3 regions of the Pseudarthrobacter sp. NIBRBAC000502770 genome follow, and region 3 is predicted to be linked to each of the others. Evidence: riboswitches for the same ligand, from Rfam matches in the RefSeq annotation. Region 3 holds a riboswitch; each other region holds the start of a gene.
The links. Region 3 has a riboswitch for S-adenosylmethionine ahead of NIBR502770_RS10295 (aminotransferase class V-fold PLP-dependent enzyme). Riboswitches for the same ligand answer to the same signal wherever they lie in the genome.
Positions count from the first base shown of each region.

Region 1: it holds a riboswitch for S-adenosylmethionine, as region 3 does, so the genes downstream of both, NIBR502770_RS16435 (DUF1737 domain-containing protein) here and NIBR502770_RS10295 (aminotransferase class V-fold PLP-dependent enzyme) in region 3, are expected to answer to the same signal.
Region 2: it holds a riboswitch for S-adenosylmethionine, as region 3 does, so the genes downstream of both, NIBR502770_RS20710 (cobalamin-independent methionine synthase II family protein) here and NIBR502770_RS10295 (aminotransferase class V-fold PLP-dependent enzyme) in region 3, are expected to answer to the same signal.

Region 1 covers NZ_CP041198.1:3,427,447-3,436,908, forward strand. Annotated here, with positions in the region: gene cls (cardiolipin synthase) at 1-1,277, opposite strand, end outside; gene NIBR502770_RS16410 (aminodeoxychorismate lyase) at 1,372-2,301, shown strand; gene NIBR502770_RS16415 (pyridoxamine 5'-phosphate oxidase family protein) at 2,362-2,829, shown strand; gene NIBR502770_RS16420 (TetR/AcrR family transcriptional regulator C-terminal domain-containing protein) at 2,869-3,573, opposite strand; gene NIBR502770_RS16425 (hypothetical protein) at 3,799-4,053, shown strand; gene opgC (OpgC domain-containing protein) at 4,170-6,638, opposite strand; SAM riboswitch class IV at 6,805-6,920, shown strand; gene NIBR502770_RS16435 (DUF1737 domain-containing protein) at 6,934-7,209, shown strand; gene NIBR502770_RS16440 (rhodanese-like domain-containing protein) at 7,206-7,616, shown strand; gene NIBR502770_RS16445 (O-succinylhomoserine sulfhydrylase) at 7,617-8,825, shown strand; gene NIBR502770_RS16450 (glutamate--cysteine ligase) at 8,954-9,462, opposite strand, start outside.
Region 2 covers NZ_CP041198.1:4,340,263-4,349,724, forward strand. Annotated here, with positions in the region: gene NIBR502770_RS20690 (TrmH family RNA methyltransferase) at 1-527, shown strand, start outside; gene fbaA (class II fructose-bisphosphate aldolase) at 650-1,669, shown strand; gene NIBR502770_RS20700 (DUF3151 domain-containing protein) at 1,670-2,092, shown strand; gene NIBR502770_RS20705 (uracil-DNA glycosylase) at 2,167-2,796, opposite strand; gene NIBR502770_RS20710 (cobalamin-independent methionine synthase II family protein) at 2,997-4,205, opposite strand; SAM riboswitch class I at 4,219-4,324, opposite strand; gene NIBR502770_RS20715 (M14 family zinc carboxypeptidase) at 4,553-5,617, shown strand; gene NIBR502770_RS20720 (adenylosuccinate synthase) at 5,853-7,142, shown strand; gene NIBR502770_RS20725 (DUF1508 domain-containing protein) at 7,364-7,735, shown strand; gene NIBR502770_RS20730 (RNA polymerase sigma factor) at 8,011-8,562, shown strand; gene NIBR502770_RS20735 (hypothetical protein) at 8,559-9,462, shown strand, end outside.
Region 3 covers NZ_CP041198.1:2,146,517-2,155,978, reverse strand. Annotated here, with positions in the region: gene NIBR502770_RS10315 (S1C family serine protease) at 1-957, shown strand, start outside; gene NIBR502770_RS10310 (hypothetical protein) at 1,002-1,379, opposite strand; gene NIBR502770_RS10305 (metal-dependent transcriptional regulator) at 1,428-2,138, opposite strand; gene NIBR502770_RS10300 (class I SAM-dependent methyltransferase) at 2,186-2,944, opposite strand; gene NIBR502770_RS10295 (aminotransferase class V-fold PLP-dependent enzyme) at 3,029-4,444, opposite strand; SAM riboswitch class IV at 4,481-4,594, opposite strand; gene hisN (histidinol-phosphatase) at 4,747-5,559, opposite strand; gene rsgA (ribosome small subunit-dependent GTPase A) at 5,604-6,719, opposite strand; gene aroA (3-phosphoshikimate 1-carboxyvinyltransferase) at 6,703-8,088, opposite strand; gene NIBR502770_RS10275 (DoxX family protein) at 8,095-8,643, opposite strand; gene NIBR502770_RS10270 (sigma-70 family RNA polymerase sigma factor) at 8,881-9,462, shown strand, end outside.

The sequences.
Region 1 (9,462 bases), 1.3 Mb from region 3:
TTGCTGGAGCCCAGCACGGCCACCTCGTCGTCAATGGTGAAGTGCTTGGCGTGCAGCACGAACGGGGCCTTGTACAGGTAGATCCGCACACCGGCTTCGAGGAGTGCCTCGTAATAGGACCGCTGGGCGTGGTGGACCAGGAATTGGTCGCCCTTCTCCGAGACGAACAGTTCCACGTCAACGCCCCGCTGGGCGGCGGTGGTGATGGCGTAGAGCAGGGAATCGTCCGGCACGAAGTACGGGCTGCAGATGGAGATGCGGTGCTGGGCGGAGTAGATCAGGGTGTTGAAGAGCCGCAGGTTGTTTTCCGTGATGAACCCGGGGCCGCTGGGCACCACCTGGGCTGTGACGTTCCCGGGCTCCGGGTTCGGTGCGAGCTGCAGCTGGTGTTCCAGCGACTCGTCGGTCTCGCTCAGCCAGTCGGTGGCGAAGACGACGTTCAGGGTGGTCACGATGGGTCCGCGCAGGCGTGCCATCAGTTCCACCCATTCGCGGCCTGCCTTGCGGTGCCGCGGGTTGTTGTAGGAGGGCTCGATCAGGTTCTGCGAACCCGTGAAGGCAATCTCGCCGTCAATGACCATGATCTTGCGGTGGTTCCGCAGGTCAGGGCGACGCCACTGTCCGTGGATGGGCAGCAGCGGCAGCATCCGCTTCCACTGGATCTTGCCTGCGCGGAGACGCTTGAGCAGCTTCCGGTACCCCTTGATGCGGAGGGTTCCGATGTGGTCGAACAGGAGCCGCACCTCCACGCCCCGCTCCGCGGCCTCCTCCATGGCGGTCAGCAGGTCATTGGTGACATGGTCCGAACTCATGATGTAGAACTCGGCGTTGACGAACTTCTTCGCCTTCCGCACCGCCTGGGTCATTTCCAGGATGGAGTCGGGATAGCCGGGGATGAGGTCCACGGAGTTGCCGTCCACCATGGGCAGGGAACCGAGGGTGCGGTTGAGTTCAGCCGCGGACTTCACCCATTCCGGGCCGGGGTAGTCGCTTTCCGCGTCCGAGAGTGCGGAGATGCCTGCCTGCACGCGTTCATTTACCAGTTGCTGCTGTGCCCGCCTGCGGCTGGACAACCGGAAGTTGCCAAAGAGCAGGAACAGGACGATGCCCAGGAACGGAATGAAGAAGATGCCCAGCAGCCAGGCCATGGCGGTGGTGGGGCGCCGGTTGCCGGGGATGATACCCAGCGCCAGCACCCTGATCACCAGGTCGGCGAAACCCAGGAGCACCACCACCCACGTCGGAGCGGTGCCGGCAAGTGAAAAAGGCCACAACACGTCTTAAACCCCCGGGGAGATCGGGCTCCGGAGGACGGCTTCCGGCCGGTGCACTCTGCCCAGCTTATCCGCGGTACCGCACTAAGCTGGTGCCATGACCTCTCCAGCCCCCGTGGTTCTCGCCTTCCTCGATCCCGCTTACCCTGATGGCCGGGTGGCCGATGCCTCCAAGCCGCAACTCCTGGTCACCGACCTGGGGGTCACGCGGGGCGACGGCGTCTTTGAAACCATGCTGGCCGTGGGCGGAACAGTACGGAAGATGCAGGCCCACCTTGACCGCCTTGCCGGCTCCGCGGCGGCGTTGGACCTGGACATCCCGGACCAGGAGGCCTGGCGGCGCGTCATTGCCGCGGCGGTGGCCCGGCACCGGCTGGAGAACCCGCCCGCAGACCCGGCTGCTGATGAGCTGGTGGTCAAACTGGTGGTCACCCGGGGCGTGGAAGGCGCGCCCACCCCCACAGCCTGGGTGCAGGCCACCCCGGCCGGGGCAGCCGGGCGCCGGCAGCGTGAAACGGGCATCGACGTCATCCTCCTTGACCGTGGCTATGACAGCGACGTGGCCGACCGGGCGCCCTGGCTGCTCCTCGGCGCCAAAACGCTTTCCTACGCCGTCAACATGGCGGCCCTGCGCCACGCCCACAAACAGGGCGCCGACGACGTCATCTTCTTCTCCTCCGATGGCCGTGTGCTGGAAGGGCCCACCTCAACGGTGCTGCTCGCACATGTGGAAAAGTCCGACGACGGCACCACGGTGAAGCGCCTCATCACCCCGCAGCTGGACAGCGGCATCCTGGCCGGGACCTCCCAGGGCGCCCTTTTCGCCGCCGCCAAGGCCGCCGGCTGGGAACTGGGCTACGGTCCGCTGGAACCCCGGGACCTCATGGACGCTGACGCGGTCTGGCTGATTTCGAGCGTCCGCCTGCTTGCCCCCGTGAACAGGATCGATGGCAAGGAGATCGGCACCCCGGCCCTCCAGAAGGAACTGACCGCGGAGTTGGGTGAGCTGTTCGCCGGCATCCAGTAGCGGCGAAACAAGCGGCGCAATCCCTTTTCCCGCTCCCGCAACACCCGTAAGGTGTGGACCATGGACTCGCGAAACCTGCCGAAGATTGAAAACCTGTCCTTCGACGACTGCTGGGAACTCCTCGACAACGACACGGTGGGCAGGTTGGCCATCGTGGTGGACGAACATCCCGAGATCTTCCCCGTGAACTACGCTGTCCACCTGCGCAGCATCGTCTTCCGCACCGCACCCGGTTCAAAGCTGTGGGGCGCCCGGATGGAACGTCCGGCAGCCCTGGAAATCGACGGCTACGACCCTGCCTCCGAACAGGCCTGGAGCGTGGTGGTGCGCGGCGAAACGGAGATCATCGAGGACCAGGGCGTGAAAGATGCCGTGGACGGGCTGGGCCTGGAACCTTGGCAGCCGGGCGAAAAGGCCAACTACGTCCGGCTTAACGCCAAAGCCCTGACGGGGCGCCGGTTCCGCGTCAACAAGCCGGACATCTGGAACACCCGCCTGCAGGACCGTCGTCGGGCGTCCTTCGAATAGGCCACGCCCGGTAATACCGCCTCCACAAGGCCCGGAGCGTCAGGCGGCGGGGCCGGCCGCCTGGCGTGACAGCTGGGCTTCCAGCCCGGACAGCAGGATGCCAAGTCCCTGGTCAAGCTCCGCCTCGCCGTCGTACTCAGACAGGGCCGGAGCCAGTGCACGAAGCTTGGGGAACTCCTTCGCGGGCAGCCGGTGGAGCCCCAGCCGCAGCAGCACCTCGTTCTCTTCAGGGTCCACCACGTACTCCTGCAGTTCGTTCAGGATGTGTCCGTAGAGGAAGCCGTAGTAGGCGCGGTAGACGTGGAGTGCATCGGCCGCACCGAATCCTGCAGCGCCGAGAAGGGACAGGATCTGTTCCAAGGGACGCAGCGTGCCCAGCGGCCTAAGGCCGAGGGGCGTGGACAGGGGCCGGGTGACCAGCAGCGGCACAACATTGGGGTGCTGGAGGGCAAGCGTTCGCAGGCCATGGGCAATCCCGCGCAGCTGGGCCTTCCAGTCGGGGTCCTCCGGATGGATGCGGAGCTGGTTGAGCACCAACTCCGTAACTCCATCCAACAAAGCTGCACGGTTCTGGGCATAGCGGTAAAGGCTCATCGGGTCCCGGCCAAGCTCCTGCCCAAGGCGGCGCATGGTCAGCGCGTCCAGGCCCTCGGCGTCCACCAGCTCCAGCGCTTTGGCCAGTACCAGGTCCCTGCTCAGCCTCGGCTTGGTGCCCGCCGTTCCCGAAGTATTGGCTGAAGTCATTATTTGATCCTTACTGGGGGCAGCCGGCTGATTTATTCAATACGGTTGCCTCAGTTGTAGTCTACGAGTAAAGTCTACAGCGTAGACATGCCTCAAGAACGCTGATATTCCCAAGTTCTCCTGATGGGATCGAACCTACAGACCCACCGCCCCCGTGCAGGGCATCGAGGGTTTTGCTGCTGTAGCCGAACGGCGGCACCGCGCACCGAGCGAAGGGACGCCGTCATGGCCAATTCGCAGTTTGATCTTTTCCTCCACGAAGCCACCTACGCCGACCAGGCCTCCGAATCAAGCCTCGACCGTGACCGCCTCTTTGGGCTGTACACCAGCTGGTGCTTCGTCAACGAGCAGCCGGCCGGCACCGAGTCCAGCTTCTGGGCTGCCATGAAACACCGGGTCTCCGCCCGCCGGAACGGACTGCGCATGAAGGGGCCCGCCGCCGCGGACTACATCATGACCAGTTACCCACGGCTGGTCTAAGCCCCAACGGGCTGTCAGATGGGGCGCCGGGTAACCGGCGCCCCACCATCAGATGCTGTGGCACTTGACATATGTGCCACAGCATTTTTCATGCCCCGGGACGTCCCCGCTGCCGCCTAGGTGGGAATAATCCGGAAGAGGAACCTGGCTCGGACCATCACCCACAGAAGGCCCAGCACCACGGCGTAGGCGACGGTGTTGAGGAAGATGCTCTGCTGCTGCAGCGCCGGGATGTTGGCCACGACGGCGATCAGCACCACGTGCATGATGAATACGTAGAGCGTGGCGCGGCCCAGCGGGATCAGGAACCAACCCAGGGCCCGCTGCACTGGTTTCCAGTAGGCGCTAAGGAAGGCGTAGGCGGCCACCACCAAGACCAGGACGTTGAGCAGGCGGCCGGGCGCCACGTAGGTCCGGCCGAACAGCGCGTCATACATGGCCCGGTAGGCGGCGTCCGGCATGAGCGCCAGCCGGACGTCATAGTTGTTGGCCAGGTACGGGTTGCCCCAGGACAGGAAGGCCAGCGCGAACGCCGCTGCGGTGCAGGCTGCCACCACCCAGGTGTGCGCCGACAGCCAGGCGACTATGCTGCGGCGGTGGTAGCCGACAACCAGGCCGACGACAAAGAGTACCTGCCATACCAACAGGGGGAACGAATCCTCGAACTGCGATGGCAGGAGCCTGACCCTGGTTACGGCCCCGACCGCATACACGGCCAGGGACGCCAGCAACACCCAGATGGCCTTGCCGCGGTTGAGTGCCGCCAGGATCAGGGGGCTGGCCAGCAGGAGCACCACGTAAAGGCCCATGACGTTGAACTGCCAGGGCCCGAACTGCAGCAGCACGATGGCCGGAAGCACCTGCGGCGGCACGGGGAACTGGAACAGCGACGACATGCCCGCGTACAGGTCGTAGGTCCGGCCCGCGCCGCTGTGCCCGGCGCCGCCGGTTCCCTGGTCCACGAACGTGGTCAGGGCCTCGGTGTGGAAGAACGGGAGCAGCGACAGCAGGAAGACGCCGACCAGCACGGCCAGGGCAGTGACATAGAGCTTCCCGGCACGGCGGGACGTCAGGTCCACCACCCGGCCGAAATCCTCCTTCGCTTTGGGGCCGTACACCATGCCCACCACCAGGCCGGAGAACAGGACAAACAACTCAGCGCCTGATACGAAGCCCACCGCCTCCTGGGTGAGCAGCTGGAACAGCGAGGCCATGCCCAGGTGGTTGACCACCACGAAGACAATGGCCATTCCGCGCAGCAGGTCCACCCGCGAATCCCTGGCAGAAGGATCCTGGTAACTCCAGGCCGTGGCAGCGTTGATCCGGCGCGGAACCTGCCACAGGGCCACCAGGAGGATGACCATGGCGGCAGCAACGGTCCACGGGGCGGCGCCCGCAAGTGTGTTGGCGCGGACATACGTGCCTGCGGACGCCACATCCGTGACAGGCCCGGTGACCATGGGCGATGCCTTCAACCGGTCCAGGGCAGTTTTGGCGATGTCCGGGCTTCCCGTGAGCAGCCAGCTGATGCTTGCTACGCCGGTGTCCCGCGTGCTGGTCCGTTCGTCCCACACCACGGCGGCCGTTCCGGCGAAATGCGGAGAGGTGGCAGTTGCCACCACCTGGTCCCACCAGCGCGTTTTGATGTCCGCCTCGGGCGCCCCGCCGGATGCAGGGCTGTAGAAGGCCGAGGTCTGGAGCAGGAAGGGCTTTTTGTGTCCTTCGGCGTAGGTACCGTAGAAGTTTTCGTTGCCGGAGGCCGTCAGCATGTCTTCGAGTTCGCCGGCGTGCGGCAGGGAGTTGACGGCGGCCGCGCCGGCAGTGTCGTCATGGTAGGCGGCCAACCCCACCCAGTCCACCGCGTCGTCGCCCGGGTAATACGGGGCATAGGCGCTGTCGCTCCCGTTCCAGGTTCCGTCCCCATTTGTATCCAGGAGGGAAAACCCGTCGCTTCCCGGCTGTGGCGCATTCCTGTTCCGGTCGAAGGGGTAGTCCTTCCCCAGGTAGGGCGCCCACACCATGGTGGCCCGGCCGCCGTCGTCCTTCCTGAAGGCTGCCGACACCGCTTGGAAAGCCTGCCGGTACGCAGCCGGCTGCTGGCCCCAGGCCACCCAGCTGGCGTTCATGTCGGGGGCAAAGCGGACCAGCAGTTGGCCCTTGAATCCCGCGGTCAGGTCGCGCACCTGCGCTGCGAACGCTTCCGCCTCCGCGGCGCCGAGCTGGTCCAGCGGCACGGACGGCTTGACCGTGAGCATGGCGTGGGCGCCCTTCGCTGCGGTCTGCTGCAGGAAGCCCCCGATGTCATTCCGCTCGGATTCGCGGTACGGCATGGTGATGTCATGGCCGTAGAGCGCCGGGGTTGCGCCCAGCCGGTCGCTGAAGCCCGCGGCGGTATCCTCACCCCATTCGAGGACCGCCCCCAGCCAGGGTTTGCCCCTGTCCGGCGCGGGGCCGGCCGCCTGCGCCGGGGCTGCCGGGGCCACCACTGCCAGGAGGGCGATGAGAACCGCGGCCAGGAAGGACGCGGCGGAACGCGGACGGTTACGCCGGATGGCGGCGCGGTGGTGCGATACGTGTGCCCGCATGCTGACAAGGACCCCCGGTACTCATTGCTCTGGATACGGGGCGGCGCCCCCGGTATGAACCTTATCGGTCCGCAGCAGGCTACGTGCCGCATGGCGGGCAGCTCAATGACGGAACATGACGACGTCGGCGATGCGGCTTGGCGCGGCAGGTGTTACGTTTTTGGGGAGTAATGAGTACCGGCGCCAAGCCCTGACTTGCCGGTCGGCAACCCTCCCTTTCGCGGCGGGGTGCCTCAGGTGAATACTCGGCATATCGACCGATTCGAGCTGCAAGCGTGAGAGAAGGAGATCCGTCGTGTCCGACGCACCCGCCCTTGACGAAAGACTGTCCTACCGCCTGATAACCGGCGCGGACACCCGTGAATTCTGCGAGCGGATCTCCGCCGCACTCGCCGACGGCTACGTGCTGCACGGCAGCCCGGCAGCTACTTTCAACGGCACCAGCGTCATCGTGGCGCAGGCAATCGTCCTTCCGGCCGCCATCGCCTCAGCCGATGCCGCCGTCGCCACAGCGGTGGACCAGCTCGACGCCGGCCTTGAAGGCGATTTCGACGGCGAGGGCCACGCATGAGCTACGCCGGAGACCTGACGCCCCAGGAAGCATGGGCCAAGCTGGAGCAGGGCGCCATCCTGGTGGACGTCCGCACCGAGGGCGAATGGGCCCACATCGGCATCCCGGACACCAAGGCCACGGACAACGATCCCCTGTTCATCCAGTGGACCTTCCCCGGCGGCATCCCCAATCCCGACTTCGTCAAGGACCTCCAGGCGCAGGCGCCGGAGGATCCCCAGGCGGAACTGCTCTTCCTCTGCCGCTCCGGCCAGCGGTCCATCGCGGCTGCAACTGCCGCCACCCAGGCCGGTTTTACCGCCTACAACGTGCTGGAGGGCTTCGAAGGCGAGCCGGACCGCTACGGCGAACGCACCGTCAACGGCTGGAAGAACCGCGGCCTCCCCACCAACCTCGGAAAGAACTAAGTGACCTTCAACCCAGACGCCCCCGGCTGGAACCCCGATACGCAGGCAGTCCGCGGCGGCCTGGACCGCTCCAACTTCCAGGAAACGTCCGAGGCCATCTTCCTGAACTCCGGCTTCGTCTACGAATCCGCTGCGGCAGCTGAACGCGCGTTCACCGGCGAGGACGAGCGCTTTGTCTACTCCCGCTACGGCAACCCGTCCGTTGCCACCTTCCAGGAACGGCTCAGGCTGCTGGAAGGCACCGAAGCCTGCTTTGCGACGGCGTCGGGCATGTCTGCCGTGTTCACCGCGCTGGGTGCCCTGCTGGCTGCCGGCGACCGCGTGGTGGCTGCCCGTTCGCTGTTCGGTTCGTGCTTTGTGATCCTGAACGAGATCCTCCCGCGCTGGGGTGTGGAAACGGTCTTCGTGGACGGTCCGGACCTGGACCAGTGGCGCGAAGCCCTGTCCAAGCCCACCACCGCCGTCTTCTTCGAGTCCCCGTCCAACCCCATGCAGGAAATCGTCGACATCGCCGCCGTCAGTGAGCTGGCGCATGCGGCCGGCGCCACCGTGGTGGCTGACAACGTCTTTGCCACTCCCCTGCTGCAGCGCTGCGGGGACCTCGGCGCCGACGTCATCGTCTACTCGGGTACCAAGCACATCGATGGGCAGGGCAGGGTGATGGGCGGTGCCATCCTGGGCACCAAGGAATTCATCGACGGACCCGTCAAGCAGCTGATGCGCCATACCGGCCCCGCACTGTCCGCCTTCAACGCCTGGGTCCTGACCAAGGGCCTGGAAACCATGGGCCTGCGCGTCAACCACTCGTCCGCCACCGCGCTGCGGCTGGCTGAATGGCTCGAGGAACAGCCGGCGGTAGGCTGGGTGAAGTATCCGCTCCTGAAGTCGCACCCGCAGTACGGGCTGGCCGCCAAGCAGATGAGTGCCGGCGGAACGGTCCTGACCTTCGAACTGGCCCCGACCGGCGGGCGCTCCGGCAAGGAAGCGGCATTCGCCCTCCTGGACGGGCTGCGGATCATCGATATTTCCAACAACCTCGGTGATGCCAAGTCCCTGATCACGCACCCGGCCACCACCACCCACCGCGCCATGGGCCCGGAGGGGCGGGCCGCCATTGGGCTCAGCGACGGCGTGGTGCGGCTCTCGGTGGGGCTCGAGGACCCGGATGACCTCCTCCGCGACCTCGAGCAGGCGCTGAAGCAGATCTAGCCTTTTCGACGCGCCTCCCCGTTTTCGACGCGCAGATTCCCTGGCGCGCACGGAATGCGGCGTGCGCAAAGGAGTGTGCGCGTCGAAAAGGAATATGCATGCCGCGGACCGGCAACCCAAGCGGCAGGTCAGGCCTGCCGCACGCGCAGCAGCTCGGGCGTGTCCGCCATGTCTGACAGGTCCAGCGTGTCGCGCATCGTCAGGTGGACGGCCTGCCGCACCACGGCACCGAACCCCATGTCCTCAGGCGGCTGCCCCGCCAGGGCCTTGTCGCGGGCACGGCGCTGTTCAGCGGCCCCGGTTCCGCGGGAAATGATGTCCTCCACCCCCTGCCTGGCCAGGGCCAGCTCCCCCTGTTCGGCCAGGACGGGGGCAAGGTAGTCCACCAGGGAACGGACCACGTCCGCGGCCGGTGCGGGCCTGAAGTTGCCGAAGTCCAGGAGTTCGCCGCTCAGCCCGGCGCTGCTGGCCTGCCAGGACGCCATCCGCAGCAGGACTGTGGGTACAGGCGCGGGATCCACGTCCTCGCGCCATTCCCGGCCCGCGGATTCCACCAATGCCCGTACCAGCACCGCGATGAGGGCTGCGTCCCCGGCACGGAGGCACACGTCCGCCACCCGCACTTCCACCGTCGGAT
Region 2 (9,462 bases), 2.2 Mb from region 3:
GGCGCAATGTGCTGGACAAATACCGCTACTGGAAGCATGAGGCGATCGTGGCAGAGCTGGATTCGCGGCGGCACAACTTCCACGTGGCCATCGAAAACTGGCAGCACGACCTCAACATCGGAACAGTGGTGCGCACCGCCAACGCCTTCCTCGCCAAAGAGGTGCACATCATCGGACGACGGCGGTGGAACCGGCGCGGAGCCATGGTCACCGACCGCTACCAGCACGTCCGCCACCACCCCACGGTGGAGGATTTTGTCCAGTGGGCGCAGGGGGAGGGGCTCGCGATCATCGGCATCGACATTTTCCCGGACTCTGTGCCCCTGGAGACCTACGAGCTGCCGCGCGACTGCGTGCTGGTGTTCGGGCAGGAGGGCCCGGGCCTGACCCCGGAAGTCCATCAGGCCGCTGCCGCCACCCTTTCCATCGAGCAGTTCGGCTCCACCCGTTCGATCAACGCCGCATCCGCCGCGGCCATCGCCATGCACGCCTGGATCCGCCGGCACGTCTTCAACCAGCGCGTGTGAGTATTACCAACCCGTGACCCGAAACACCCGGGCCGCCGGGGAATGGCTAGGATGGTGCCAAGCCGTAAGCGGTCTACTTGAGGGTCATCCACCCACAGACGAAACTCAGCAGAGGAGCCAGCATGCCCATTGCAACCCCAGAGATCTACGCCGAGATGATCGACCGCGCGAAGGCGGGCGGATTTGCCTTCCCCGCCGTCAACGTCACGTCCTCGCAGACGCTGAACGCAGCGCTCCGCGGCTTCGCCGAGGCAGAGTCCGACGGCATCGTGCAGGTTTCCACCGGCGGTGCCGCCTACTGGTCCGGCGCCTCCACCAAGGACATGGTTGCCGGTTCCCTGGGCTTCGCTGCCTTCGCCCGCGAAGTGGCCAAGAACTACGGTGTGAACATCGCCCTGCACACGGACCACTGCCCCAAAGACAAGCTGGACGGCTTTGTCCTGCCGCTGCTGGAAGCTTCCGAGGCCGAGGTCAAGGCCGGCCGGAACCCGCTCTTCAACTCGCACATGTGGGACGGTTCCGCCGAGACCCTGCAGGAGAACCTGAAGATCGCCCGCGACCTGCTGGCCCGCACCGCCGCAGCCAAGATGATCCTCGAGGTGGAGATCGGCACCGTCGGCGGCGAGGAAGACGGCGTCGAGAACGCCATCAACGACAAGCTCTACACCACGGTCGAGGACGCCCTCGCCACCATCGACGCCCTGGGCGCCGGCGAAAACGGCCGCTACATCACCGCCCTGACCTTCGGCAACGTGCACGGCGTCTACAAGCCCGGCGGCGTCAAGCTGCGCCCGGAGATCCTCAAGGACATCCAGGCCCAGGTGGGTGCCAAGATCGGCAAGGACAATCCGTTCGACCTCGTGTTCCACGGCGGCTCCGGCTCCTCCGACCAGGAAATCGCCGACGCCGTTTCCTACGGCGTGATCAAGATGAACATCGACACCGACACCCAGTACGCCTACACGCGTCCGGTAGCGGACCACATGTTCAAGAACTACGACGGCGTCCTGAAGGTCGACGGCGAAGTGGGCAACAAGAAGACCTACGACCCCCGCGTCTGGGGCGCCTCCGCCGAAGCCGGCCTGGCAGCCCGCGTGGTGGAAGCCACCAAGCAGCTCGGTTCGGCCGGAAAGACCTTCTAGATGTCGGACGAGTTCCGCCGCAACCTGATGGGGCCGGAGCCCACGCTCCTGCCTGCCGAAACCGAGGTGAACGGGCAGCTGGAGGCCGGGCACGAGGCCCTGGACCTGGTGGAAAGGCACCCCACGTCCTCACTCTTGTGGGCGATCCTGGCTGAGGAAGCGTGGGCCGAGGGGCGCACCATCGACTCCTACGCCTACGCCCGGGTGGGCTACCACCGCGGACTGGACGCGCTTCGCCGCAACGGGTGGCGCGGCGTAGGCCCCATCCCGTGGGAGCACGAGCCGAACCGTGGATTCCTGCGTGCCCTCTACTCCCTGGGCCGGGCGTCCTCCGCCATCGGCGAGGCCGACGAGCCGGAGCGGATCGAAAAGTTCCTCAACGACTCGGACCCCACAGCGAAGGCAGCCATCGAGGCGAAGTAGCAAGCTTGGATTAAAGCGCGACGACGGGTGGTTACCTTTCCTGGAAAGGAAACCACCCGTGGTCGTTCGTTCGTTTATGGCTTGGCGATGCCTGTGCGGGCCATGGCATCGGCGTAGGCCGCGCGCATGTCCTCGAGGTATTCCTCCTGGCGCGCCGGGGAACCGGCGAAGGCGCGGCCGCTCAGCGACCGGACCTTGTAGGTCTTCAGGCCGCGGCGCCAGAGCAGGGGCACCTCCGTCTTCAGCAGGAGGTTAGCCAGGCGGTTGGCTTCAGTGCCGTGCGCAACGATCACGGAGGCGCGGGGGACCAGGGCGAGGAACTTCAGCAGCGGCTTCAGGCCGGCCTGGATCTGGTCCGGAGTGAACTTGCCGTTGACTTCGCCGGGGACGTGCCAGGGGTGGACGTTCCACGGCATCACGAACTCGGGGCGCAACCCCAGCTTCCACTGGAGCCCCAGCATTCGGGTCGCGGCGTCCTGGTCCCCGGCAGTGATGAACCCGGACGGGTCCGCCTCGCCGATGTTGGAGAACAGGCTGATGATGCGGCATTCCTCAACGTCGTGCATCGGGTCCACATAGGGCACCACGGTTCCGGGCTTGGCCTCCTGCAGGGAATCACACAGTCCATTGACGGCGGCAACGCTGGGTTCGTAGCGGCGGCTCATGAGCTGTTCGTGGAATGTTTCTGGGGCCAGGGCTGTCATGAAGTGCTGGTTCTCCTGCGGGGATTGATATTGCTTCCACCGGTGAAAATGGGCGCGCGGCGGCGCGGATCATCAACGGCGGTTAGTTGGGGTGGGCCGATTCCTGGTCGGCCTCTGCCAGTTTACCAAGCCCGGGGAAACGAAACGCCGGCCGCCCCTTCCGGTGATGGAAGGCACAGCCGGCGCAGCGGTACGACGGACTACCAGAGGCGGTTGGTGGCGCGGCGAGCACCCTCGCCGAGGGCCTCCAGCTTGGCGAAGGCGATCTGTGGGTGCACCCTGCCGCCCAGGCCGCAGTCGGTGGAGGCAATGACATTTTCGCGGCCCACGACGTCGGCAAAGCGGACAATGCGGTCAGCCACCAGGTCGGGGTGTTCCACCACGTTGGTGGCATGCGACACGACGCCCGGGATGATGACCTTGCCCTCGGGGAGCTTGGTGTCCTCCCATACACGCCATTCGTGTTCGTGGCGGACGTTGGCTGCCTCGAAGGAGTATGCGCCCGCGTTGACCTGCAGCACCGAGCCGATGATGTCGGCGAAAGGGATGTCCGTGGTGTGCGGGCCGTGCCAGGAACCCCAGCAGACATGCAGCCGGATCTGTTCCTGGGGCAGGTCCCGGAGGGCCCAGTTGGTGGCCTCGACGCGCAGCTGGATGAACTTCAGGTAGTCCTCCAGGCTGGGCTCGGGATTGATCTGGTCCCAGCTCTCGGCCAGGGACGGATCGTCGAGCTGCACGGTGAGGCCGGCGTCGACGATGGCCTTGTATTCCTCCCGCATGGCATCGGCACAGGCGTAGACAAGTTCCTCATCGGACTTGTAGTACTCGTTGGCCACGCGGGCGCACGAGCCGGGAGAGAGGGATGCCACGAAGCCGTCCGACAACCCGGCGGCGGCGAGGCCGGTCTTCAGGTTCTTGATGTCCGATGCCACCAGGTCCTGGCCCGTGTAGGTCAGGGGTCCGGCGATCTTGGGCTGGGTCACGCTCTTGCGGTGGGACAGGATGCCCGAGGACGGGTCGTTGTAGGCCTCGTTGAACGCCTGCCGGTCGCGCCTGTCGGGGAAGGAGGTCAGGACAATGTTGCCGGGGGAGGAGCGGTGCACCTGGGCATCGGCCCAGCGGTCCACATTGGTTGGCTCCAGGCCGCCCAGCCGTGCGAAGGAGTAGTTCCACCAGGCGCCATAGTCCACGGAGTTGGCCATCGTGTGCCCGTATTCGCCGTCGTTGGGAATGTCGATCCCGAGGTCCTTCTGGCGCCGGACCACGTCCACCACGGAGGTTTCCAGGAGGTCCAGGAATTCAGGGGTGACGCCGTCGGTTTCCTTGGCGGCATTGGCCGCGATGAGTTCCGGGGTGCGGGGCAACGATCCGGCGTGGGTGACGCGGATGTGGTCGGTGTTCAGGGGCATGCTGGAATCTTCCTTTCCATCGGTCCTGGCAGTAGCACCTTCGGTCCGGCAGGAATCCTGCTGGACCGTGGTTGCTGCGGCGTCATCGAGCCAGGTCTCTCGGCCGCTCCGGATGGTTCACTCTCACTAAATCGAGAGACCCACCTTGGGGCAAGTCCGTGCCGCTTTATGTCGCGGCCCGCTGCCCGGCTGCTTCCCTGCCCTTGCCCGGCGGGCAGCAGCATACTTACAGACTTTGTCCAGCTTGTTGACAGGTTTCGTTAAGCTTGGTTGGCTGAGGTCACATGCCACCGCCGCAACGGAGCTGGCCGGTGGCGCCCCGATGCACTCGAAAGAGGTAACGCACTGTGAAGAAATCCCTGGCAAATTTCAGGACCCTCGCCGCCTCCGGAGCCCTGGCGCTGGCCGTCGTCGCGGGTCCCGCCCCGCTGGCACACGCTGTGGGCGAAGGCCCCAATTACGACGGCAACGGCCAGATCACCACCTCCAAGCTCGCCACGTACGAACAGATGGTCTCGTTCCTGAAGGACCAGGACGCCCGCCAGCCGGCAATGGAGCTGGAGGTCATCGGGCAAACGGTCAAGGGGCGCGACATCCACCTGGTCAAGTACATTTCGGACCCCGCCAAGCCCACCATTCTGTACCTGACCCAGCAGCACGGCAACGAGCAGCTCACCACCGAGGGCGCCATGGAGTTCATCAAGCACCTGGGGGCCGGTAAATCCGCTGACATCCTCAAAGGCGTGAACATTCTGGTGGTGCCCATGCTCAATGCGGACGGGGCCATGGGGGACGTGAACTTCTCCCTGGAAAACTACCTTGCCAAGGGGGACCGCAACCTCACCCGCTACAACGCCGAGGGCGTGGACCTGAACCGCGACCATGTGGCCAAGGTCCAGCCGGAGACCCAGGCGCTGCACAACAACGTCATGCGCAAGTACCGGATCGACTACATGATCGACCTGCACCACCAGGGCACCCGGGCCGAGCGTGACGGCAAGCTGGTATCCGGCTCCATCCTGTACCCCACCACCCCCAACGCCGACCCCGCCGTCGTCGAAAAATCAAAGCAGCTTGGCGCCGTGGTCTTCAACAACGTCGACTCCACCGGCTGGGGACACCTGGGCAAGTACCAGGGCGGCAGCGCCGAAACCATCAGCCGAAACGGCATCTCCGTGGAGTACGGCATCGCCACCCTGCTCTTCGAGATGCGCGGCATGTCGGACCACTACCTGGACGGCTATGCTCTCGGGCAGCGCAGCAACGGCTACCTGATCAAGCAGACTGTCACCACGCTGACCTCCACGGCCGCAGCCATCGCGGACGGGTCCATTGCCGACGCCGACACCTCCTTCTGGAACACACTCGCCGAACAGACGTCCCGCCCCGCCGGGGAGGCTGAGGACGAATAGGCGGCACCGCCCGCCGCGGCCTTTTGGCAGAAACGGCCGCGGCGGGCCACAACAGTGGACGAAGTGCCCTATCGGCTAAACTTGGGTGGTAAGAGCCCCGGAACTCTTGCTTCGCTGCGCCGTGCTGCGGCTGTGCGAAGGCCGGTCTGTTCGGGGCATTCTCATGAACGGCGCTGCATCGGCCTGCCACCTGGTGGCCGGGCCCGGGCAGCCCGAACGAATGGGGGAGGATCCCATGCCAGCAATTGTGATCGTAGGAGCCCAGTGGGGCGACGAAGGAAAAGGCAAGGCCACCGACCTGCTGGGCGGCCGTGTTGACTACGTCGTCAAGCCCAACGGCGGCAACAACGCCGGGCACACCGTCGTCGTAGGCGGTGAAAAGTACGAACTCAAGCTTCTGCCGGCCGGCATTCTCAGCCCCAACGCCGTTCCCATCATCGGCAACGGCTGCGTGGTGAACCTGGAGGCCCTCTTCCAGGAAATCGACGGACTCCAGGCGCGTGGCGCCGACACCTCAAAGCTGCGGGTCTCCGCCAACGCCCACCTGGTGGCGCCGTACCACCAGGTGCTGGACAAGGTAACCGAACGCTTCCTGGGCAGCCGGGCCATTGGCACCACCGGCCGCGGCATCGGCCCTGCCTACATGGACAAGGTTGCCCGGCTGGGCATCCGCGTCCAGGATGTCTTTGACGAATCGATCCTCCGCCAGAAGGTGGAAGGCTCGCTGCGGCAGAAGAACGAACTCCTGGTCAAGGTCTACAACCGCCGCGGTGTGGTGGTGGACGAGATCGTGGAGTACTTCCTGTCCTTCGCCGAGCGGCTCCGCCCGCTGGTCATCGACAGCACCCTGGTCCTGAACTCCGCGCTGGATGAGGGCAAGGTAGTCCTGATGGAGGGCGGCCAGGCAACCTTCCTGGACGTGGACCACGGCACCTACCCGTTCGTGACCTCCTCCAACCCCACCGCCGGCGGCGCCTCCGTGGGCTCCGGCATCGGCCCTACCCGGATCTCCCGCTCCATCGGCATCATCAAGGCCTACACCACCCGCGTTGGTGCCGGCCCATTCCCCACGGAACTCTTCGATGAGATGGGCATGTACCTGCAGAAGACCGGCGGCGAATTTGGCGTCAACACCGGACGCCCGCGCCGCTGTGGCTGGTACGATGCGGTCCTGGCGCGGCACGCCTCCCGCGTAAACGGCTTCACTGACTACTTCGTCACCAAGCTGGACGTGCTCACCGGCATCGAGCAGATTCCGGTATGTGTCGCCTACGACGTGGACGGTGTCCGGCACGACGAAATGCCCATGACGCAGACCGAGTTCCACCACGCGAAGCCCATCTTCGAGTACTTCGACGGCTGGACCGAGGACATCACCGGAGCCCGGACGCTGGCAGACCTTCCGGAGAACGCGCGCAACTACGTGCTGGCCCTGGAAAAGCTTTCCGGAACCCGGTTCTCCGCCATCGGCGTTGGCCCGGACCGGGACCAGACCATCGTGGTGAACGACCTCATCAAGGACTAGATTTTGTGGGCCCACGCCCGCGGGGTTCCCTGGCCGCGTTTGCGGGGCTGGGGAGCGGGTGGGGACTACGACGGCGGCAGGCCACCTTCGCAGGTGGCCTGCCGCTTGTTTTTGGCAGCCGGAAAGCGAATTTACACAGGCTTAACGCGCACGGTCTTGTGAGGCTTCCGGTGCCGCCGCCAGACTCGTCTGTACCACCTGGTGCCCAAGGAAGGATCGTCATGGCCGGAAAATTTGAAGCATTCATCGACGCTGATTCGTTCTTCAGGTTCCGGCTCCTGGCTCCGGACGGGGCCGTGATCGCCGTCTCGGGCCCGTTCGAGGACAAAGCCGCCGTGGTGGCCGGGATAGCCGCGGTTCGCGAATGTGCCGGAACCGGCCTGGTCACCGATCTCTGTCCCGCGGGGGCCGTCTCCCGTTCCGCGCCTGTACCCGCTGCAGCTGCGGCCGCCATCCCGGTGGAGCTGCCCGCCGCCGTCGTACCTGTATGCAGCGAGGAGCGCACGCCCGCCCTGGCGCACGCCTTCGTGCCGGCAGGGGCACCCCGCCGGCACGCCATTGTGCCCCGGTGGACCAGGACAGCTACCCGCTGAAAATGATTTCCAACTTTTTTTGAAGAAGGCGTAACCCTCCGGGCGGCCGGAGCGATTACCTCTATGAAGCGCCGGTCTGGAACCTGTCCCCCATCACGTTCCAGACCGGCTCTTTTGTCTTTCCGCAAGGGTGGCTGCCAGGCTGCGCCCGTCGCTGGCCGCGGGCCGAGGCGCTTCTGGCTGCGCGGTTACTGGAGGGTAGACTAGGCGCAGCGTTCCGGATGTACTGAACGCTTGCCTTGCCACCGCCCTTCTTGACGGAAAGCACCACGTCAGTGACCGATGCACAGACAGACGAGGCTCCGGACCGGCCAGAGTCCGGGACCGCTGCCTTCAGCCTGGTCTATAAGGCGTATGCATCACAGGTTCTGGGCTATCTCACGGCCCGGGGAGTCGAGGATCCGGAGGCCGCCATGCAGGAAGTGTTCCTGTCCGTGTTGCCACGGCTCGGTACCGTGCGCGGAGGGGAGTCCGGGCTGCGGACCTTCATCTTCTCTGTTGCCCACGCCCGGATGGTGGATGACCACCGCCGCCAGAGCCGTACTCCGGCCAAGCTGCCCTTCGAGCCCGAGCTGGACCGGCGCGAGGACATGTCGGCGGAGAAGGAAGCACTGCAGCGCATCGCACCCCGGGAAGTCCTCAGGATGTTGGACGGGCTGCCCCGGGACCAGCGGGACGTCCTGTCGCTGCGCCTGGTGGGTGGCCTCACGGTGGAACAGACGGCGGAGACCATGGAAAAGAGCGCTGGTTCGGTCAAGCAGCTTCAGCGGCGCGCATTGCTGAAACTCCGGGAACTTGCCGCAGTGAAGGAGTACCTCGCGCCATGACGCCTGCCCCGGATAACCTTGCCGCCCTCGTCGATGACATGCTGCTGGATGTCGGCTTCGAACAGGACGCGGACCTTCGCGGCGCCCTCCATTCGCTGGGTGCCCTCGCGTCCCTTCCCACGCCCGAGCCCACCGGGGAGCTCGCTGCACTGCTCACGGCTGGCGGGCCGGCCCGGGGGGAGGCCCCCGTACCTGCCGGCGCACTCGATGCCGCAGGCAGGCAGCCTGGAGAACGCGAAGCTGACCAGGACGATGGACCGCCCGCCGATGAGCTGGCGCGCCGCCGCCGTCGCAGGCACCGCCCCACCACGCTGGGGCTGGTGCTGGTGGCCGGCATGGGGCTGGGAGTTGGCGGGGTAGCCGCCAGCTCAGCACCTCCCGGGAACAGCCCCGTGGAGCAGCTGCTGGCGGATTTGTCGCCTTGGAACAGTTCGGTGAGCGAGCCGTCGGCCGCCGGCTACGGCTACCGTGCTCCCAGGGTGGCTTCCGATGGGGAACTTGCCGCCGCCGGCCCGGAGGCCGCAGCGGGCGGGGCCACCGACGCGGCCAACCTCGCCTCCCGCCTCCTGCCGGACCAGGCCGGAACTTCCCGGCACACAGGGCATGCGCACACTGGCACGCCGCTCTGCGCCGGTCCCGTCAATCACGAAGCAGCCGGCAGGATGTGTCTGCCTGCGGGGGCAGGGCCGGCCACGCAGGGCGACGGAGCTGGCCGCGGCACGGAGAACCAAGGAACTGCGGCGGAAGAGCCGGCAGGACCGGCCGCCGCGAACCAGGGGAAGGCGGGCACACCCGCGCCGGATAATGCGCCCGCAGCGGCGGGTGCGGCCGGCGGGCCAGCGAAACCCACTGCCGGAGTGGTCCAGGGCCAGGCAGGTTCCCAGGGCACGGGGCAGGGAA
Region 3 (9,462 bases):
GCGGACAATGACGATGTCCTGGACTCGTACTCGCAAACAGTGATGCGGGTGGCAGCTGCCGTGACGCCCCACGTGGCAGCAATCGAGATGACGGCGCAGCGCCGCAATGGCCGGGCCCGGGTGGGCGCAGGTTCGGCCGTCCTCTTCACCGAGGACGGCTACCTGCTCACCAATTCCCACGTGGTGGCCGGCACCCGGCACGGCTTCGCGGTCTTCGGCGACGGCAGCAGGATGGAGCTGGAACTCGTTGGCGCGGACCCCTTGTCCGACCTTGCGGTGGTGCACGGTTCGCGGCCGCGAATCCGGCCCGCCGTGTTCGGCGCGGCGGAATCCCTCCGGGTCGGGCAGCTGGTTGTGGCCGTGGGCAACCCGCTGGGCTTGGCCGGTTCGGTGACCGCGGGGGTGGTCAGCGGGCTGGGCAGGGCCATTCCAGTCTGGTCGGGCGGTAACCGGCGGGTCATCGAGGACGTCATCCAGACCGATGCGGCACTGAACCCCGGCAACTCCGGCGGTGCCTTGGCGGATACTCACGCCAGGATCGTGGGCATCAACACCGCAGTGGCCGGAGCCGGCCTGGGACTGGCAATTCCGATCAACGCGACCACCCGCAGGATCATCTCCGCGCTGTTGTCAGACGGAAGGGTGCGCCGCGCGTACCTGGGCCTGGTGAGTACCCCGATGCAGCTCGGATCCAGCGCCGTGATCCGCACCGGGCTGCGTGAAGGGCTCCGCGTCGTAGAGGTACTGCCCGGGTCGCCTGCAGACAAGGCAGGCCTGTCGGCAGGGGACGTCATCGTCACGGCCGGGGGCCGCCCGGTCAGCAACGCCGAAAGCCTGCAGCGCCTGCTGTTCGCCGATGCCATCGGCCAGCCGCTCAACCTTGCCGTGCTGCGCGATGGCGCAGAACGCCACCTGACGGCGGTTCCGGAGGAAATGACGGCCAACGGAGCTGGATAACGGCCGACGGCGGGCCGGCACCATGGGCAGGCACATACGAAAGGCTAGGGGCTGACCTGGGGGGCTTCCACGTCAGCGATGCCTACGAAACGCGGCCCCACGCCGTCGTACTCGCTGCGCACGCACCCGGGACGCACGGCGGGAACCTCGGACGGCGCGTGGTGGCCGCACACCACGTAGGTGAAGTCCGGCCACCACTTCTTGGGCCGGGCAGCCTCCTCGTACCCGCACACGGCGCACTCAAGGTGCACCCAGACGGGCCGTTTGCCGGTGCGGTTGGCCCGTGACTGCACCAGCCAGGGCGGGGGATTGTCCAGGATGCTGCGGAGCTCGGCCTCAGACATCCACTTCGGCAGGCCATGGCGCTGCGCCATCTCAAGGGGAACATCCAGGGTTATTGCTGCGTCGCGTCTGCTGATCATCACGTTCCACGATACGGGAGGCGGCCAAATCGGCGGTGCGCCGGTGATTCAGCTTCCCAGGATGCATCCGGGGTGGGGCGTTTCGGTGGAGACCCACAACGCCGAGGCGATCTCATCCGCAAGGTCGAAGTCGCGGGTGCCGCCGGGGCCGGCGATGCGCACCATCAGTGCACCACCGAACGGGCGCCGACCCAGCACCTCAACCTCGGCGTCGAGATCGATGTCCTGCGCGGCGAGATACCGCAGGAGCTCAGGATTGTCATCGCTGATACGGGTGATTTTGCCGCTGTGCCCCTGGTCCAGCCCGGCGAGGAGATGGGCGCTGGGCATCAGCACCTGGCCGTCCGCGGTGGGAATGGGATCGCCGTGGGGGTCCCGTTCCGGGTTTCCGAGTTTGGCTGCGACGCGTTCGATGAACGTATCCGAGACCGCGTGCTCCAGCTGTTCGGCTTCATCGTGGACCTCGTCCCAGCTGTAGCCAAGACGCTGGACGAGGTAGGTCTCGATGAGCCGGTGGCGCCGGACCATCGACAGGGCCAGGCGCAGGCCGGAATCGGTCAGGGTGACTGCGCTGTAGGGCTTGTGGTCCACCAGCCCCTGGTCCTTCAGCTTGCGGACCATCTCTGACACAGAGGAATTCGCCACGCCCAGCCGCTGTGCCAGCTGGGAGGACGTGATGGGCTTGTCCTGCCATTCAGTGAATGAATAGATGACCTTGACGTAGTCCTCGATCGAGGAGGAGGGCGCGCTGGTCTTCACAGGTCCAAGCCTACCGGTTTGGCCGGTCCGGCAGGGGCGGCCCCGGATCAGGCCTTGGCGGCGCGCCAGGCCAGCGTCAGGTAGGGGAGGTCGAGTTCCTGCCCCGGAGCATGGGCCAGGTGTTCGTGCAGGTACCAGTCCAGGTTGGCAAGGACCTTCGCCCGCGTCGACTCGCCGGCCCGCAGGTAGTAGCTGCGCGATTTGGTGAGCTCCATCAGGTCACTGGTGGTCACCCTGTCCTGCCAGTGCGTCACATGCCCCTTAAGCCCGTGGAATTCGGGCCCGACGACGGGCTTGTGGCCGGGCCGGTAGACGTCGCCGGCGTGCATGATCCGGGAGAGCCGGTGCACCCAGGGGACAGAGGTGTCCAGCTGGTTCCAGACCAGGCCCAGGGTTCCGTGCGGGCGCAGGACGCGGGCCAGTTCGGTGCTCGCAGCGAGGGGATCGCACCAGTGCCACGCCTGGGCAACGGTGACCACGTCGAAGGCCGCGTCGGGAAGGGCTGTCGCCTCGGCCGTCCCCGCCGCAGCCGTGGCGGCCGGGCAGTGGGCCTTCAGCTGGGCGAGCATGTCCGCAGAAGGGTCGACGGCGGTGACATCCAGTCCCATGGCCAGCAGCAAGGCGGTGAATTTACCGGTACCCGCCCCGACGTCCAGGGCCTCACGGGCCCCGGCAGGCACCAGCCACCGTGCGGATTCCGCCGGATAGCCGGGGCGGACGCGCTGGTAGTGGCGGCCGCCGTCCTGGAAGCTCTGCCCGAGCTCCGTGCGCCGGCCGTGATCAAGCCTGGGGCCACCCCGAACCACGCGTGGCCTCCTTCCGGTGCTGCCTGCGGATGTCCTTCGAATTTACCGCATGGCCGGTGCCTGCAGGCAGCCGCCGTTACCCCGCTAGTCGTCGAGGCAGGGGGCCGCGCCGGCGGTCCCGGGGGTATTGGGTGCCCAGTGCGGGTAGGTGCGGAAGTCGTTGGCGGGCACCCAGCGGCCCGCGTCCACCACGTAGTCCCACCCGAGTCCGTTGCTGCGCAAAGCCCGGATACCGGCAAGGAGGCGTTCAGCATCCTCCAGCCGCGAGCCCACGCCGAAACTCGCCCGGAGGGAGCCGGACGGCAGGCCCAGGCGCTTCAGCAGGGGATGGGCGCAGAAACGTCCGTCACGCAGGCCCACCCCGTGCTCTGCGGAAAGGTAGGCGGCCACCAGCCCTGCGTCGTAGCCCTCGACGGAGAAGTTGACCACGCCGATGGTGTCCGTTTCCGGATTGGTGTCCTTGAAGATCTGGTGGACGGTGACGCCGTCGATTTCCTGGAGGCCCTCCACCAGGAAGGACCGGATCGCGGACTCGTGCGCATGCCACCTGTCCTGGTCGAGTTCGGCGATGACCTGCGTGGCGCGTGCCAGGGTGGCGGCGCCGAGGACGTTCGGTGAGCCTCCTTCGTGGCGGGCCGGGCCGGTGGCCCAGCTGACGCCGTCGAGCCGTGCTTCCTTGACGGCCCCGCCGCCGGCGAGGTGCGGGACGCCGGAATCCAGCCAGTCAGGCCGGCCTACCAGGACACCTGCGCCGAACGGCGCGTACAGCTTGTGGCCGGAAAAGGCGAGGTAGTCGACGTCGTCCGCGCTGATGTCCACCCGGCGGTGCGGCGCGAGCTGGGCCGCGTCCACCACGATCCGGGCGCCGTGCTGGTGGGCCAGCGCGGCCAGGGCCCGGATGGGGAGGATCTCGCCGGTGACGTTGGAGGCGCCGGTGACGGCCAGGAGGCTGACGCCGCCCTGTTCGAGTTCGGCGCGGACGGCCTCAAGGGTGCCGGCGATGGTGTCCGCGGCAACGATGCTGCGGTGCGGGACGCCCTGCCACGGCAGGAGGTTGGCGTGGTGCTCGATGTCCAGGTAGAGGACGTCACCGGCGGTCCGTCCGTCCGTCCGGGGCAGGCAGCCCGCCAGGAGGTTCAGCGAATCGGTGGTGTTCCGGGTGAAGATGACCGAATCGTCCTGCCGGCCGCCCACGAAGTCCCGGACAATGCTGCGTGCGTTCTCGTACACGGAGGTGCTGATCTGGGAGGCGTACCCGGCCCCGCGGTGGACGCTGGCGTAGTAGGGCAGGATCTCGTTGAGGTAGGCGGACACCACGGAGAGTGCAGGGGCCGATGCCCCGTAATCAAGGTTGGCGTACCGCACGTGGCCGCCGGTTATCAATGGTGCTTGGATTTCGGCCCCGGTGACTGCAGCGAGCGGGCGGCCGGCGGCGGCACGGCGTTCGGCAGCAACGGCGGATTCGGTGACGGGTTTGGGGGAGACGGTGGCAGTTGTCACAGAGACCTCACTTGTGTACAGGACTCCGGCGTACGGAATCCGCGCTTGCCGCATCCACTCCGGACCGGCCTGGTCGTCACCCGGGGCACCCCGCCGCGAATGGAGGGTTGCCGGCCAGCAAACCGGGGTTTTGCGCTGGCACTCGTGACCTGCATAAAAGCGTAGGACATGGGGCGGCCAGGCTGGAAGCCGGGCCAATTGTTAAGGGCTTTATTACGCAATATCGAATAAACGACGCCGGACACCTCCTTCTGAAGGTGTCCGGCGTCGCAATATTCGCCCAAGCGGGCAAACCGTGGCAGTTACAGCAGATCGTCCAGGTAAGGGTTGAGACGGTGCAGGACCTCGGAGTGCAGGATCGAGTTGGTGGCCAGCGCGTTCCCGCCGAACGGTCCGTCCTCGCCCTCGAGGGAGGTGAACCGGCCCCCGGCCTCGACCACGATCGGCACCAGCGCAGCCATGTCGTAGAGGTTGAGTTCCGGTTCGCAGGCGATGTCCACGGAGCCCTCTGCCACCATGCAGTACGACCAGAAATCGCCGTATGCCCGGGTCCGCCAGACGTCCTCGGTCAGCCCGAGGAAATCGTCGAGGTTGCCGCGTTCCTTCCAGCCGCTCAGGCTGGAGTAGGAGAGGGAGGCGTCGGAGAGGCTGGACACGTTGGAGACGCGCAGCCGGGTGGCAGCTGCCAAGGACCTGCCCATGTAGGCGCCCATGCCCTTTGCCGCCCACCAGCGCTTGCCGAGGGCCGGGGCGCTGACCACGCCCACCACGGGTTCGCCTTCGTCCACCAGGGCGATCAGGGTGGCCCAGACCGGGACGCCCCTGACAAAGTTCTTGGTCCCGTCAATGGGATCGATGATCCAGCGCCGTGAACCGTGCCCGGTGCTGCCGAACTCCTCGCCCAGGACGGCATCGCGGGGACGGGAGCGGGAGAGCTGGCCGCGGATGGCTTCCTCGGCTGCCTTGTCGGCGTCGGTGACGGGCGTCAGGTCCGGCTTGGTCTCAACGTGGAGGTCCAGGGCCTTGAAGCGGCTCATGGTCTGGTCATCCACGGAGTCGGCCAGGACATGGGCCAGGCGCAGGTCATCGTTGTAGCTCGAAGCGGGTTGGATCATGGTTACAAACTACCGTCTGCGGACGCTTCTGCCGGGAGAACGCGTCAGTTGACGCTGCCGAGCTCCTTGGTTTCCTGTGCTTCCATGCGCGGATCCGTGCCGAGCAGGCGCCGGAGCGACGCCAGGCGTGCCGGGCCGGTGGGACCTGCGTGCCCGCCTGCCACCCAGTCGTCGAGGCCGCAGTTCACCGCGTTTGCCGTGTGCTTGCACCCGCGTTCACAGTTTTCGATGCCAGGGGAGAGGTCCGGGAAGGAGCGCAGGATCCGGTCCGGGTCCACATGGGCCAGTCCGAAGGAACGGATACCGGGGGTGTCAATGATCCAGCTTCCGGCCGGCGCGTCAGCCAGGCGCAGGGCCAGGGCCGACGACGACGTGTGGCGGCCACGTCCGGTTACGGCGTTGACGCCGCCGGTGGCCCGCTCGGCACCGGTCAGCGCGTTCACCATGGTTGACTTGCCCACGCCGGAGTGCCCCAGCATCACGGTGACCCTGCCGTCGAGGTGGGCGCGGAGGGCCGCCACCGCAGTGCTGTCCAGCCGGGCGGAGAGGCCGTCGTCAGAGCGTGCGTCGATCCCGGAAGCCTGCGCGTCGGCGGTCTTGCTGATGATCACCGGGAAGTCCAGGTGCGTGTAATTGGAGAGGAGCTCGGCGGGGTCCTTGACGTCGGCCTTGGTGACCAGCAGGATTGGCTCGATCCCGGCGTCGTAGGCAGCCACCAGGGCGCGGTCGATGAACCCGGTGCGGGGTTCCGGGTTGGCAGCCGCCACGACGATGACCAGCTGGTCCGCGTTGGCCACCACGGCCCGCTCCACGGGGTCGGTATCGTCGGCGCTCCGGCGCAGGAGGGTGTGGCGGTCCTGGATTTTCACCAGGCGGGCCAGCGTGTCCGGCGCGCCTGACACGTCCCCCACGAGCGATACGAAGTCTCCCGCAACGACAGGTGACCGGCGGAGTTCACGGGCACGCGCTGCGATGACGATGCGCTCGTTGTCCGAGTCCTCGCCCACCACTGCCGTGTACCGGCCGCGGTCAACCGTAATGATCCGCCCGGTAACGGCGTCGTCATGGCTGGGCCGGTCTTTGGTGCGGGGACGGGAACCTTTCTTGCTGGGGCGGATCCGGACGTCGGATTCGTCCCAGGAGTCAGTGCTCCGCGCCACTGCCACGCTCTTCCGGCCGCGGTACCTCGGGAGCAGCCTGGGCCAGCATGCCGGCCCACAGCTGCGGGAAGTCGGGCATGGTCTTGGCGGTAGTGGCGATGTCCTCCACCTGGACGCCGCTTACCGAGAGGCCCAGGATTGCCCCGGCAGTGGCCATGCGGTGGTCGGCGTAGCTGTGGACGACGCCGGCGTGCAGCGGGGCGGGCCGGATGACCAGGCCGTCGCTGGTTTCCTCGGCGTCGCCGCCGAGCCGGTTGATCTCGGTGACCAGGGCGGCGAGCCGGTCAGTTTCGTGCCCGCGAAGGTGGCCGATTCCGCTGAGCCGGGAAGGCCCCGCGGCAAGGGCACAGAGTGCCGCGACCGTAGGAGCCAGTTCACTGGTGTCGGCAAAGTCGCCGCCCTTGATTTCGGGGCCGCCAGTGACGGTCAGGAGTCCGTCCTCCAGGGTGACCGTGGCTCCCATCCGGGTGAGGATGCCGCGCCAGAGGTCGCCCACCTGCTGCGTTTCCGTGGGCCAGTTGGGAATGCGGACGGTGCCCTGCGATGCCAGGGCCGCTGCCAGGAACGGCCCGGCGTTGGAGAGGTCCTGCTCGATTCTTTGGTCGAAGGCCTGGATGGGTCCCGGGGCCACCACCCAGTGGTTGGGGACCGAATCGTCCACGGAGACGCCGGCGCCGCGGAGGACAGCCACCGTCATGTTGATGTGGTCCAGGCTTGGCACCGGTTTCCCGACGTGCTCAAGGTGCAGGCCGTCGTCGAACCTTGCTCCCACCAGCAGGAGGGCGGAGACGAACTGCGACGACGCGCTGGCATCGATCACCAGGTGGCCGCCCCGGACCGCGCCGGTCCCTTCCACCACGAAGGGAAGGGACGACGGCGTGCTCCCGTCCTCGGCGGAAACCGCGACGCCCAAAGCTTTGAGGGCTTCGATGATGGTTCCCATGGGACGCTTCCGTGCGTGCGGATCGCCGTCGAACACGCTGGCTCCGCTGCGGAGCGCCGCAAGTGGTGGGACGAACCGCATGACGGTGCCGGCCAGCCCGCAGTCGATCCTGGTGGTGGATGGCGCCGCTGACGCCGGGATCGGAACAACTTCCAGGTCAGGACCAAAGGCGCCGTCCCCGGGCACTTCGCTGATGGTGGCGCCGAGCTGCCTCAGTGCATCGATCATCAGCGCGGAGTCCCTGGAGTGCAGGGGAGCCCGAAGGCGCGATGGTCCGTCCGCCAGGGCGGCCAGGACCAGGTACCTGTTGGTCAGGGACTTCGATCCGGGCACCGTCACGGTTGCATTGACGGGCCGGTCCGCAAAAGGCGCGGCCCAGTACTGGACAGGTGTTCCGGATTCCCGGGTGGCAGCTGCTGCGGTCATTCGTGCCTAGGCTCCCGCGGCGTGTTCGACGGCGCGGCGTACAGCCTTGTCCGCCTTGTTCAGCTTCTTGGTGGTGGTCCTGCGGGCGTCGGCGGCCAGGTGCGAGGCGTTCCGTCGCGCGTCGGCGGCAAGGTGCTCGGCACGCCAGGCCAGTCCGGGCTTGCCTGCCGTGTCCACGGAGGCGAGCAGGGCACCCCCGCTCAGGGAGACGTTCTTGAGCAACTGGTTCCTGCGGTTCTCGCGCCCTTCCTTGCTGCTGATGTCCGCGCTCCGCCATTCCACGAAGGTGTTCAGGAGGGAAACGACGGTGAGCAGGCCGGCCGAGAGCCGGGAAAACTTGCCAAGGCCGAACAGGACGCCGGCGCCCACCTGGGTACCGCCGATGACGCGGGCCAGGGTCTTCTCGTTCGTCTGGAAGGGAAGCGAGGCTGCAGCCTTGCGCAGCAGCGGCGAGAGCTGCTGGGCGGTGTCGTCGGAGTTCTTGAGCTTGTCCAGTCCGGCAAGGATGAAACTGGAGGCGAGCATGGGCCTGGCGAGAGTGCGGACAAAGGGCATGGATTTCCTCCTGGATGGACGAGCCGCGGCAAGCGGCGGAGTCGGTCCTAGTCTTGCACTTTTGGGGAATATTTGCCCGCGGGAGGCGGTTATGTCGACTGGGTCCGCGACGAGGGCCCTGGCGATCAATCACCCGATACAGAGCGGAGTTGGGCCTTGCGGAAGGTGTTGGACGGAACCAGGCAGGCGGGACCGGTGGAAGTGGACAAGCTTGCCGCCGAGCCGCCGGAGTACGGCATGCCCCCGGCGGGGCGCCTGACAGTAGACTTGAAGGCAATGAGTACCCTGGATCCGGCCATCGCGGCCATGTATGAGGCGTCCCCCGGCGAAGTGAACGGCAGGGCAGGCGCAGCGCCGCTCCCCGCCGGGCAGGCAGCAACCGAACCACCGGCCGCAGCAGCGGATGCCGAGGACAGCACGCTGGACGTTGCCGCGGAGACCGTGGAACAGCGCCGCCTGCGCTTTGAGCGGGACGCCATGCAGTATGTGGACCAGCTCTACTCTGCGGCGATGCGGATGGCGCGGAACCCGTCGGACGCGGAGGACTTGGTCCAGGAGGCCTACACCAAGGCTTTCTCGGCCTTCCACCAGTACAAGCCGGGCACCAACCTCAAGGCGTGGCTCTACCGGATCCTGACCAACACGTACATCAACCTGTACCGCAAGCGGCAACGCGAGCCGCTGCAGTCAAATTCGGACACCATCGAGGACTGGCAGCTGGCCCGGGCGGAGTCGCACACGTCGAGCGGACTACGTTCGGCTGAGGCAGAAGCACTGGACCACCTTCCGGATTCGGACGTCAAGCGGGCGCTCCAGGAC